2 regions of the Mucilaginibacter robiniae genome follow, and region 2 is predicted to be linked to the other one. Evidence: riboswitches for the same ligand, from Rfam matches in the RefSeq annotation. Region 2 holds a riboswitch; the other holds the start of a gene.
The links. A riboswitch is a leader RNA that binds a small molecule or an ion and turns the genes downstream of it on or off. The one in region 2 is predicted to bind S-adenosylmethionine.

Region 1 (5,376 bases), 2.0 Mb from region 2:
TGATTTCAGCTGGCGCACCTTAAAACCGTTGCAAGTTTTTGAACGGGTAGAAGAACAATTAATGCGTAGGCTTACTTAAACTTTACAGCCTTTTAACTGTCTAATAATTGTATAAAAACTTTATACCTTTACGCTAATTAATTTAGAAATGGAAACCAGAAAATTTGATTACGAATACAAAGACGTTATCCAGTTGAACAACGAAGTGGGTACCTCCCGCAAGTTCATGGCTAACGTATTTATGTGGATGTTTGCAGGGTTAGCTATATCAGCCGTAGTAGCTTATCTGTTCACTACTCCACAGTTCCTTACTTTGCTTATTGACCCTGTAACTTTTCACAGCACAGGCTTAGGCACTGTAATTATGTTTGCGCCTTTCATCTTTGTGATGATTATGTCGTTTGGCTTAAACCGTATTTCGCAGCCGGTGCTGGCTGTACTGTTTATTGCTTTTTCGGCATTAATGGGTGCTAGTTTAAGCTTTATACTGCTGGCCTATACAGCGGCATCAGTAGTAGGCGTTTTTATTACTGCATCTGTAGTGTTTGGTATTATGGCAGTAGCCGGTTACACCACTAACCAGGATCTTACCAAGTTCGGTTCTTTAATGATAATGGGGCTTTTTGCATTAATTATCGCTTCCGTACTTAATATGTTCTTCCCTGGCCTGCATTTGGATAAAGCAATTACTTACATTGGTGTAATTGTGTTTGTAGGCTTAACCGCTTATGATGTACAACGCATTAAGTTAATGGGCCAAAGCATGCAATACCAAGATACGCCTGCTGGCAAACTGGCTATTATAGGTGCTTTAACCTTGTATTTAGATTTTATTAACCTGTTTTTATATCTGCTGCGTTTGTTTGGCAGAAGAAAATAATACACGTATAATATCTTTTCAAAGCTCCTTGAATGAACCTTCAAGGGGCTTTTTTATTAAAGCAGATACTTGATTATTAAGCTTATCTCTAGTTATAAATTAGGACTATTTACAAGCTATTAACTGATTTCAAAACGGCTTGCATTTACAACTTTTGGGAGAGTTTTGCAATGACAGACGTTATTTCAATACCTGTTTCTCATCAATAGAGCGCGGTTATCCTCCAGATACATTTGACCCATCATTCAACATTAAATGTATCATGAAAACCTTAAAATTATCTTTGCTATGCCTGTTTCTGCTAGCCGGACTTACCTGCTTTTCACAACACAAAAATGAATTAGATATACGCCTGCGCGCCATTGGCATTATACCCCAAGAGAGCGCTACCATTGGTGTAATAGGTGGTGGTATCAACCTGAGTAATTCGTATGTTCCCGAACTGGATTTTACTTACTTTTTCGCCAACAACTTTTCAGCCGAATTAATATTAGGAACGGCAAGGCATAAAGTAAGCACCCGTGCATCAGATTTATCAGCTATTGATGCCGGTACTGCCGATGTTAATTTGGGTAAGGTATGGTTGTTGCCACCTACCCTTACGCTGCAATATCACTTACCTACCGGTACAATTTTTAAACCTTATGCTGGTGCTGGTATTAATTACACCTTCTTTTACAATGCCGATAAAGGCCCGGTGGTGCAAAATATTGATTATAAAAATAAAGCGGCCTTTGCTGCCCAACTGGGCTTTGATGTAGATATCAGCAAAAAAGTGTTTTTGAATGTTGATGTAAAGAAGCTGTTCCTGTCAACCAACGTTACTGTTGATGCCTCAAACCTTACTCCCGCCGGTAACCAGGCGCTGGCTCCGGTACTGCAAAATATAAATGCCGATGTTAAAATAAGGCCGTGGGTAATCGGCATTGGTATCGGTCATCGTTTTTAAAGCTTGTTTTGCCTCGTGTTTTTAGTTTTGAAGCCGTTTTAACATAGTTAAAGCGGCTTTTTGCATATAAGCTTACAGCAGTAATTATTTACGTCTTAATTACACACACACTAACTTGGCACTTGCAATTAACGGCTTTATTATGCAATTTTGTACTGCTTATAGAGAAAGATGGAGGGACTGGACCCTGCGAAATCTTAGCAACCTGTGCTTACAAGGTGCTACATTCTACTCGGCATTTTAAACAGATGCCGGACAGATAAGCAAAAGTCAAAATCCAATTAAAACCGACTTTTCGAAATAAGCAAGATTAGTATCAAGTAATAAGTATCAAGTATTATGGTTGAATGTCATGATACAGGATAGTTAGCACCTGACAGTATTAGAATAAGATGTCTGGATACTTGATACTTACTACTTGATACTAGAACATGAACATCAGAGAAGAATTACAAAAACGCATATTGGTAATTGATGGCGCTATGGGTACCATGATACAGCGCTATCAATTGACAGAGGAGGATTTTCGCGGCGAGCGTTTTAAAAATCATCTTTCTGACTTAAAAGGAAACAATGACCTGCTGAATATTACCCGGCCTGATGTAATTAAAGCTATTCATGCCGAGTATTTGGAGGCCGGTGCTGATATTATCGAAACCAATACCTTCAGTACGCAACGTATCAGTTTAGCTGACTACCACATGGAAGAGCTGGACTACGAGTTAAGCTATGAAGGTGCACGCCTGGCTCGTGAAGTAGTCGATGAATACAACCAAAAAACGCCGGATAAGCCCCGCTTTGTGGCTGGCGCGGTAGGCCCTACTAACCGTACGGCCTCCATATCGCCCGATGTAAATGATCCGGGTTATCGGGCAGTTACGTTTGATGATTTGGCTGAAGCTTATTACGAACAGGTACGCGGCTTAGTGGATGGTGGTTCGGATGTACTATTGGTAGAAACCATTTTTGATACCCTGAACGCCAAAGCTGCTTTATTTGCCATTCAGCGTTATGCAACCGAGTCAGGCAAGCACTTGCCAATCATGATATCCGGTACTATTACAGATGCTTCAGGACGTACCTTATCAGGGCAAACCGTAGAAGCATTTTGGAATTCTATTCGTCATGCCAATTTACTATCGGTAGGTTTAAACTGTGCGTTAGGTGCCCGTGAAATGCGCCCGTACCTGGAAGAATTATCAGAAAAAGCAGATGTTTTTATATCGGCCTACCCCAACGCTGGTTTACCTAACGAGTTTGGTGCTTATGATGAAACGCCGCACGAAACGGCTCATCAGGTAGATGATTTTATTAAAGCGGGTCTGGTAAATATAGTAGGTGGTTGTTGTGGCACCACGCCCGATCATATTCGCTGCATTGGCGAAAAGGCAGCCCAGCATTCGCCGCGTAAAAAGCCTGAAGTAGCGCCTAATATGCGCCTCAGCGGACTGGAAGCAGTTACCATCACTCCCGAAACCAACTTTGTAAACGTGGGTGAGCGTACCAACATTACCGGTTCGCCTAAATTTTCTAAATTAATTCTGGCCGAAAATTATGAAGAAGCTTTAACCGTTGCCCGACAGCAGGTAGAAGGCGGCGCTCAGGTTATCGATATCAACATGGATGAGGGTATGATTGATTCGGAAGCCGTCATGGTTAAATTCCTGAACTTGGTCGCTTCCGAACCGGATATTGCCAAGCTGCCCATCATGGTCGATTCATCCAAGTGGAATGTAATTGAAGCGGGCTTAAAATGCTTGCAGGGTAAAGGTATTGTAAACTCTATATCGCTGAAAGAAGGCGAAGACAAGTTTAGAGATTATGCCCGTAAAATAATGAGCTATGGCGCAGCAGCTGTAGTTATGGCTTTTGATGAACAAGGACAAGCCGACAGCTACGAACGCCGTATAGAAATCTGCAAGCGCTCATACGATATACTGGTTAATGAACTGGGCTTTCCACCACAGGATATTATTTTCGACCCTAACATTCTGACCGTTGCTACCGGTTTGGAAGAACATAACAACTACGCAGTTGATTTTATAGAAGCTACCCGCTGGATTAAACAAAACCTGCCTCATGCCAAGGTAAGTGGCGGGGTAAGTAATATATCTTTCTCGTTTCGGGGTAACAACGTAGTGCGTGAAGCTATGCACTCCGCTTTTCTGTACCATGCCATTAAAGCAGGTATGGATATGGGCATTGTGAACGCTGGTATGCTGGAGGTTTACCAAGAAGTACCTAAAGAACTGCTGGAAAAGGTAGAAGATGTTCTATTAAACCGCAGAGCAGATGCTACTGAGCGCCTGGTGGAGTTTGCTGAAACGGTAAAAGCCAAGGGCAAGGAAATCGTAAAAGATGAAGCCTGGCGCAATGAGCCAGTTGAAAAGCGTTTATCGCACGCGCTGGTAAAAGGTATTGTAGAGTACCTGGATGCCGATGTAGAAGAAGCACGCCAGAAGTATGACCGTCCGCTGGAGGTAATTGAAGGCCCATTAATGGATGGCATGAACATCGTGGGGGATTTATTCGGTTCCGGTAAAATGTTTTTGCCGCAGGTGGTAAAATCGGCCCGGGTAATGAAAAAGGCAGTGGCTTACCTTCTGCCCTTCATTGAGGCTGAAAAAGCTAAAAACGCCGGTGGCAATGAACGTAGCAATGCCGGCAAGGTGTTAATGGCCACTGTTAAAGGCGATGTGCACGATATTGGTAAAAACATTGTAGGCGTAGTATTGGCCTGCAACAATTTCGAAATTGTCGATTTAGGCGTTATGGTGCCTGCTCAGCGCATTATTGAAGAAGCTAAAAAACAACAGGTAGATATCATTGGTTTGAGTGGATTAATTACGCCATCGCTGGATGAAATGGTGCACTTTGCCAAAGAAATGGAACGTGAAGGCTTTACTATTCCGCTCATTGTGGGTGGGGCTACTACTTCGCGCATACATGCTGCTGTTAAAATTGCGCCTAACTATTCGGGTCCGGCTATTCATGTGCTGGATGCTTCACGTAGTGTAACGGTATGCAGCACTTTAATGAATAAAGATAATCGTGATGGTTACATTCAAACCATTAAAGATGAATATGCCAAAGCCCGAGAAGCGCACTTAAATAAACGTTCCGATAAACGGTTCATCAGTTTAGATGAGGCCCGTAACCAACGCATTGAGCTGAACCTAGATGGCGCTATGCCATCTAAGCCTACCTTTACGGGTACTAAGGTTTTTGAAGCTTTCCCGTTAGCTGAGTTAGTACCTTATATTGATTGGACACCGTTTTTTCATACTTGGGAATTGCGCGGCAGTTACCCTAAAATTTTTGAAGATAAAAACGTAGGTACCGAAGCACATGAACTGTTTGATAATGCCCAAGCTTTGCTTAATCGTATTATCAAAGAAAACTTGCTACAAGCTAGTGGTGTAATCGGTTTCTGGCCGGCCAACAGTGTAGGCGATGATATCGAGTTGTACAGCGATGAAAGCCGTACCCAGTTGTTAGCTAAAATACATACGTTGCGCCAGCAGGCAGAGAAAGCGAAAGGCGAACC
Region 2 (5,376 bases):
TGGCGCATACAATAAAATAATGTTCTGGATCAATCAAGTACCCTTTACCTACAAAGCCGTTCCACCAATCGGCAACATCCGAATTGGCTGTTAATGCGTGGCAAATCCATACCACATTGCTTTTTTGTTCGTTTAAGCGGCCATACGTATGATAGCCAATTTCAAGGCCATTCAGGGCTTTACCCAATTCCAGTTCGAAAGTTGCTGTATGCCTGAAAACTTGTGTATCCATATAAATATACAAAGCCTCTCTTGTTTACCAAGAGAGACTTTTAGCTATTAATCTATTAAAAAAACTAAAAAATGTTTCAAAACAATAAACTATGCTAATTCAGGTTCCTGCTGTTTAATTTTGGCAAAAGCCTGTTCAAAATCAGCTCTAATATCATCAATATGCTCAATGCCCACAGCTATGCGTAACAGTGCTGGTGTTACACCTGCTGTTAATTGCTCGGCCTCTGATAATTGCTGGTGTGTGGTAGCCGAAGGCTGAATAATTAATGTTTTAGCATCACCTACATTAGCTAGGTGGCTTACTAAATTTAAACTATCAATAAACTGTGCTGCAATATTTTTGCCGCCTTTTAGTTCAACAGACAATACAGCGCCGAAACCATTTTTTAAATACTTTTTAGCTAAAGTATGATAAGGTGATGAAACCAATCCCGGATAGTTTACCTTAGCTACCTGCGGGTGCTGTTCTAGCCAGCTAGCCAACTCTAATGCATTATCTACATGCCGCTGTACCCGTAATGACAAAGTTTCTAGACCCTGTATAAGTAAAAAGGAGTTAAAGGGAGATTGAGATGGTCCAAAATCGCGTAAGCCTTCTACACGTGCACGAATAATGTATTGTATATTACCAAACGAACCACCTATACCAAATATATCATTAAATATGAGACCATGATAGCCTTCAGATGGTTCAGTAAACTGCGGATACTTACCATTGCTCCAGTTGTAATTACCACCATCTATAATAACGCCACCAATAGTGGTGCCATGTCCGCCAATCCACTTCGTAGCTGATTCAACTACTACATGTGCGCCATGCTCCAGTGGGCGAAACAAATAACCACCAGCCCCAAAAGTATTATCAACTACTATTGGCAAATCATATTTACGAGCTAAAGCTGCAATTTTTTCAAAATCGGGTATGTTAAAGCCAGGATTGCCTATAGTTTCCAGATAAATGGCTTTGGTCTTTTTATTTATAAGCGGTTCAAAGCTCTCCGCCTGATCGTCTGCTGCAAAGCGGACTTCAACACCTAAACGTTTAAAAGCCACTTTAAACTGGTTGTAAGTACCACCGTATAGAAATGGCGATGTAATAAAATTATCACCTACCTGTAATATATTGTTTAAAGCGATAAACTGCGCTGCCTGACCTGATGAGGTAGCCAAAGCAGCTACACCACCTTCTAATGCAGCAATGCGCTTTTCAAATACATCAGTAGTAGGGTTCATCAGACGCGTATAAATATTGCCAAATTCTTTTAGCGCAAACAAGTTGGCGCCATGTTCAGCATTGTTAAATACGTATGATGTGGTTTGATATAAGGGTACAGCACGTGAGCCAGTTGTTTGATCAACTTCCTGACCGGCGTGTAACTGTAATGTTTCAAATTTTAAAGATGATGCAGGCATGAGTATTGAATTTAAAAGTTGTTAAAACCTAGTGTGATGGTACAGGTGTTAAAGTAGGATAGAATTTACCTATAGTTTTAGCACGTTGTGTTTTGCGACTGAAATAAACGTGTTAGAGTGTGCTTAGCAACAGCAACAACACATGCACTTACAGCTAATAGAAGAGTTATAGGTTAACAAGTAAGCACCCGTAGATGAGGTAGAGTAATGCTGAGTAAAATTAAATTCGTGTTTCATGGCTTTACACATTTATATTCCCCGATGGTAAATTGTTAATCGGGACAGGATTTGGCACCTTCTCCTGATACATTGGAGGGTTGCCAGCGGGTCTGTGAGCCTGATCTCTCGCCGCTTCTTTATAAATCAAAACCTTTAAAGAGGTATTTGAAATAGGTATCGCTTTCGCTACTGCAAATGTAAATAGTTATGTTTTACATTTGCAAATATTATTTTATTTAAATGGTAATACATTGATATGCAACAACATTTGCTTAAATATGTAGATGGTTGTGTTATGTGCTGCGTTAAGTTGTAATGGATTTAATAGCAAAGATGTACCACTGCAAAGCTTAAGACTTAATAACAGTAATGGAGTATTCTTGTGGCAAATGCAGGTGAAATTTCAATAACGATTTTACAATTCGCCATGAACAAATAAACTTTCATGACTTCCGCTTTCTTTCAACAACATAAAGTGTGACTTTACTGCTTTTGATAATGGATAACTGCGATAAGGCAAATTATACTTTTGCGCATATACGTATTTATTGGTGTAATTGCCGGATAGTAGGTATGGGCTACCGTTGGAAACAAGTGGTGAGCTACATGGTGGTTAAATTCACCAAACAGAAAATTGACTACTTTACTGTTGGGGCTAAAATCTTTAGTCTCACTAATCTGATACATAGCCCAGGTCATATTAACGCTAACATCTTCCGGTGGCAACGGAAATTCAGCATATTCATCAGCATGTGTAGATAATAAGGCAGTCACGCCAAATGCACTAGCTGTAACATGCATAGTTAAAAAGGCAACCAGTACAGTGTACCAGTGCTGATTCAATACCAGCATTGGAATAAAAGCACTAAGGCTAAATTAAACAGTTTGGCTGCAAAAAGCTTTACGTACTCAATTTTAGGAATCTTGGTGATTGGTATCAGGTAGTTGTCTTTTGTACCAAAAAAATCTTTAAAGTCGCGTACAAAAAGCCAGTTTAAAGTATAAAATAAGTACAAGAATCACATGTACCAATGTTGGTAACTGTGAAAATTAAAAGGAGGGCTTTCTGAAAAAATACGCACAATATCACTTTGCTTTACATCAATGTCCCAATGTTGCATATTGGGATAAGGTGATGCAGTAACAGGTAACGTTTTTTCCAGATGTAACTATTACTACCAAATAATTCCAGCGTATAAGTGTACCAATCATTATGCTTATGATTTCTGAAATCAGCACCATGTGCTGCATCATGAAATCCGTTCAGAAAAACCATAATCATAGTTAACCCGGTTAGTACATAAAGGCTGTACAATAAGGGTGTGTAGTCGCCGAAAAATAATATACAACCATATAAGGTGAAGTATAGCAATACTATAACTAGCGATTTGAAAAATAATAATGTTCTGTATCTGTACTAGTCAATTGTTCAGTACGCGTTGCTGTACTTGTAAATTAAGGGCCTTTAAAAAAAGTCATCAGGACCTGCTTTTTTAAATATGGACTTAATTAAAGTATCCGTATTTATGAGTAAACAAATAAAATATAGGCCAGCTTATGTACTGGTAACTCTAATATGCTTTTTCGTGTAATTGTACGTTTAAACACGTATATACACGTTTAGTTTAGCTGTTTTTCATTACCCAACCACCGCAAACTTTTACCCTGGTCAGCCATGTGTATCTAAATTCAAAGTTAATTCCGTTTTATTAAATAACGGCATAATAGCTTTATATTTGACCATCTGTTACCACAAACAGAGCCTTTATATAGTATAATGACAAATCATTTATCACCTGTATATGAGCAATATGAACTTGTTGTAGGCTTAGAGGTACATGCCCAGCTATCTACTTTAAGCAAAGCTTTTTCTTCAGATTCTGCTGCTTTCGGAGCAGGCCCAAACGAGTACGTAAGTGCCGTATCACTAGGGCATCCTGGTACTTTGCCGTTCTTGAACAAAAGAGCAGTAGAATATGCAGTAAAAATGGGATTAGCCTGTAATTGTCATGTTAATTTGTACAACAACTTTGCCCGTAAAAATTATTTTTATGCAGATTTACCTAAAGGCTATCAAATTAGCCAGGATCAACTACCGATTTGTAGCGGAGGGTATGTTAACGTTAAATTAAGTAGTGGAGAAAGCAGAGACATTGCTATTCACCATATACACATGGAAGAGGATGCAGGCAAGAGCATGCACGATCAGCATCATGCTCATTCGTTGATTGATTTGAACCGTGCAGGCGTACCTTTACTGGAAATAGTTTCTGAACCTGATTTACATAGTGCCGAAGAAGCGGGCTTGTATCTGATTGAGATGCGTCGTTTGCTACGCTATCTCAATATTTGTGATGGCAACATGGAAGAAGGCAGCATGCGTTGCGATGCCAATATTTCGGTGCGGCTAAAAGGACAAACTACTTTGGGAAACCGATGTGAGGTGAAAAATTTAAACTCAATACGTAATGTACAACGTGCTATTGAACATGAGTTTGTACGCCAAGTGAATGTAATTGAAGCAGGTGGGCATATTGAGCAAAATACATTGAACTTCAATGCGGATACAGGTGAAACATCAGTATTACGTACGAAGGAGATGGCCAACGACTACCGATATTTTCCAGAGCCTGATTTGCAGCCTTTACAATTAACAGCTGAATATGTAGATCACATACAAAAGGGTATGCCTGCTTTGCCTCATCAGCTACAACAAAAGTATATAACTGAATTAGGTTTATCAGCTTATGATGCTGCATTGATAACTGCTGAGCATGAAATAGCAGGGTATTTTGAAAAGCTAATTACTTACACTCACAATTATAAATCTGCTGCTAACTGGTTGATGGGGCCTGTAAAATCGCACCTGAACGAGCAAGGCAAAACCATTGAACAAGCTGCTCCTGAACCTGAACTATTAGCAGGTTTAATCAAATTGGTGGATGATGGCAAAGTAAACCATACCATTGCAGCGCAAAAAATATTTCCGGTTTTAACTCAACATATAGGTAAAACTGCTGAAGAAATTGCAGCCGAACTAAACTTGCTGATACAAGAAAATGCAGGCGAGTTAAATCAATTTATTCAGGATGCTTTAGCTAAATTCCCAGATAAAGTGGTAGAATATAATAAAGGTAAAAAGGGCGTTTTGGGCTTATTCATGGGCGAAATCATGAAACGTTCAAAGGGTAAAATTGATCCTAAAAAAACTAATGACTTATTAATACAAGCACTACAAGCTAAATAAATGAAAAACTCAGTTGTAAAATATAGTTCCCTGCTTTTCCTGTCGGCTTTGGTAGCCTGTAAAGATAAATCTGCTTTTACATTATCGGGCACCATTAGTCATCCTGATAAGGTGAAAAAGGTATATTTGTTACAAGCGGATAGTACACAGATTAGTGTAGTAGATTCTACCTCGTTAAGTGAAGATGGTCAATTCAAATTTCAGCATCAAGCCCCTTATGCAAACTTGTTTAAATTACGTGCTGGCGGAGTAACGTTCGATTT

Region 1: it holds a riboswitch for S-adenosylmethionine, as region 2 does, so the genes downstream of both, metH (methionine synthase) here and HH214_RS19195 (O-acetylhomoserine aminocarboxypropyltransferase/cysteine synthase family protein) in region 2, are expected to answer to the same signal.

What each region holds. Positions count from the first base shown of each region.
Region 1 is NZ_CP051682.1:2,376,603-2,381,978, forward strand. Features, by position in the region: gene HH214_RS10645 (hypothetical protein) at 1-79, shown strand, start outside; gene HH214_RS10650 (Bax inhibitor-1/YccA family protein) at 149-880, shown strand; gene HH214_RS10655 (OmpW/AlkL family protein) at 1,143-1,829, shown strand; SAM riboswitch class I at 1,986-2,095, shown strand; gene metH (methionine synthase) at 2,261-5,376, shown strand, end outside.
Region 2 is NZ_CP051682.1:4,399,876-4,405,251, forward strand. Features, by position in the region: gene HH214_RS19190 (homoserine O-acetyltransferase family protein) at 1-232, opposite strand, end outside; gene HH214_RS19195 (O-acetylhomoserine aminocarboxypropyltransferase/cysteine synthase family protein) at 322-1,647, opposite strand; SAM riboswitch class I at 1,894-2,012, opposite strand; gene HH214_RS22005 (fatty acid desaturase) at 2,350-2,718, opposite strand; gene HH214_RS22010 (fatty acid desaturase family protein) at 2,963-3,148, opposite strand; gene gatB (Asp-tRNA(Asn)/Glu-tRNA(Gln) amidotransferase subunit GatB) at 3,644-5,113, shown strand; gene HH214_RS19210 (TlpA disulfide reductase family protein) at 5,114-5,376, shown strand, end outside.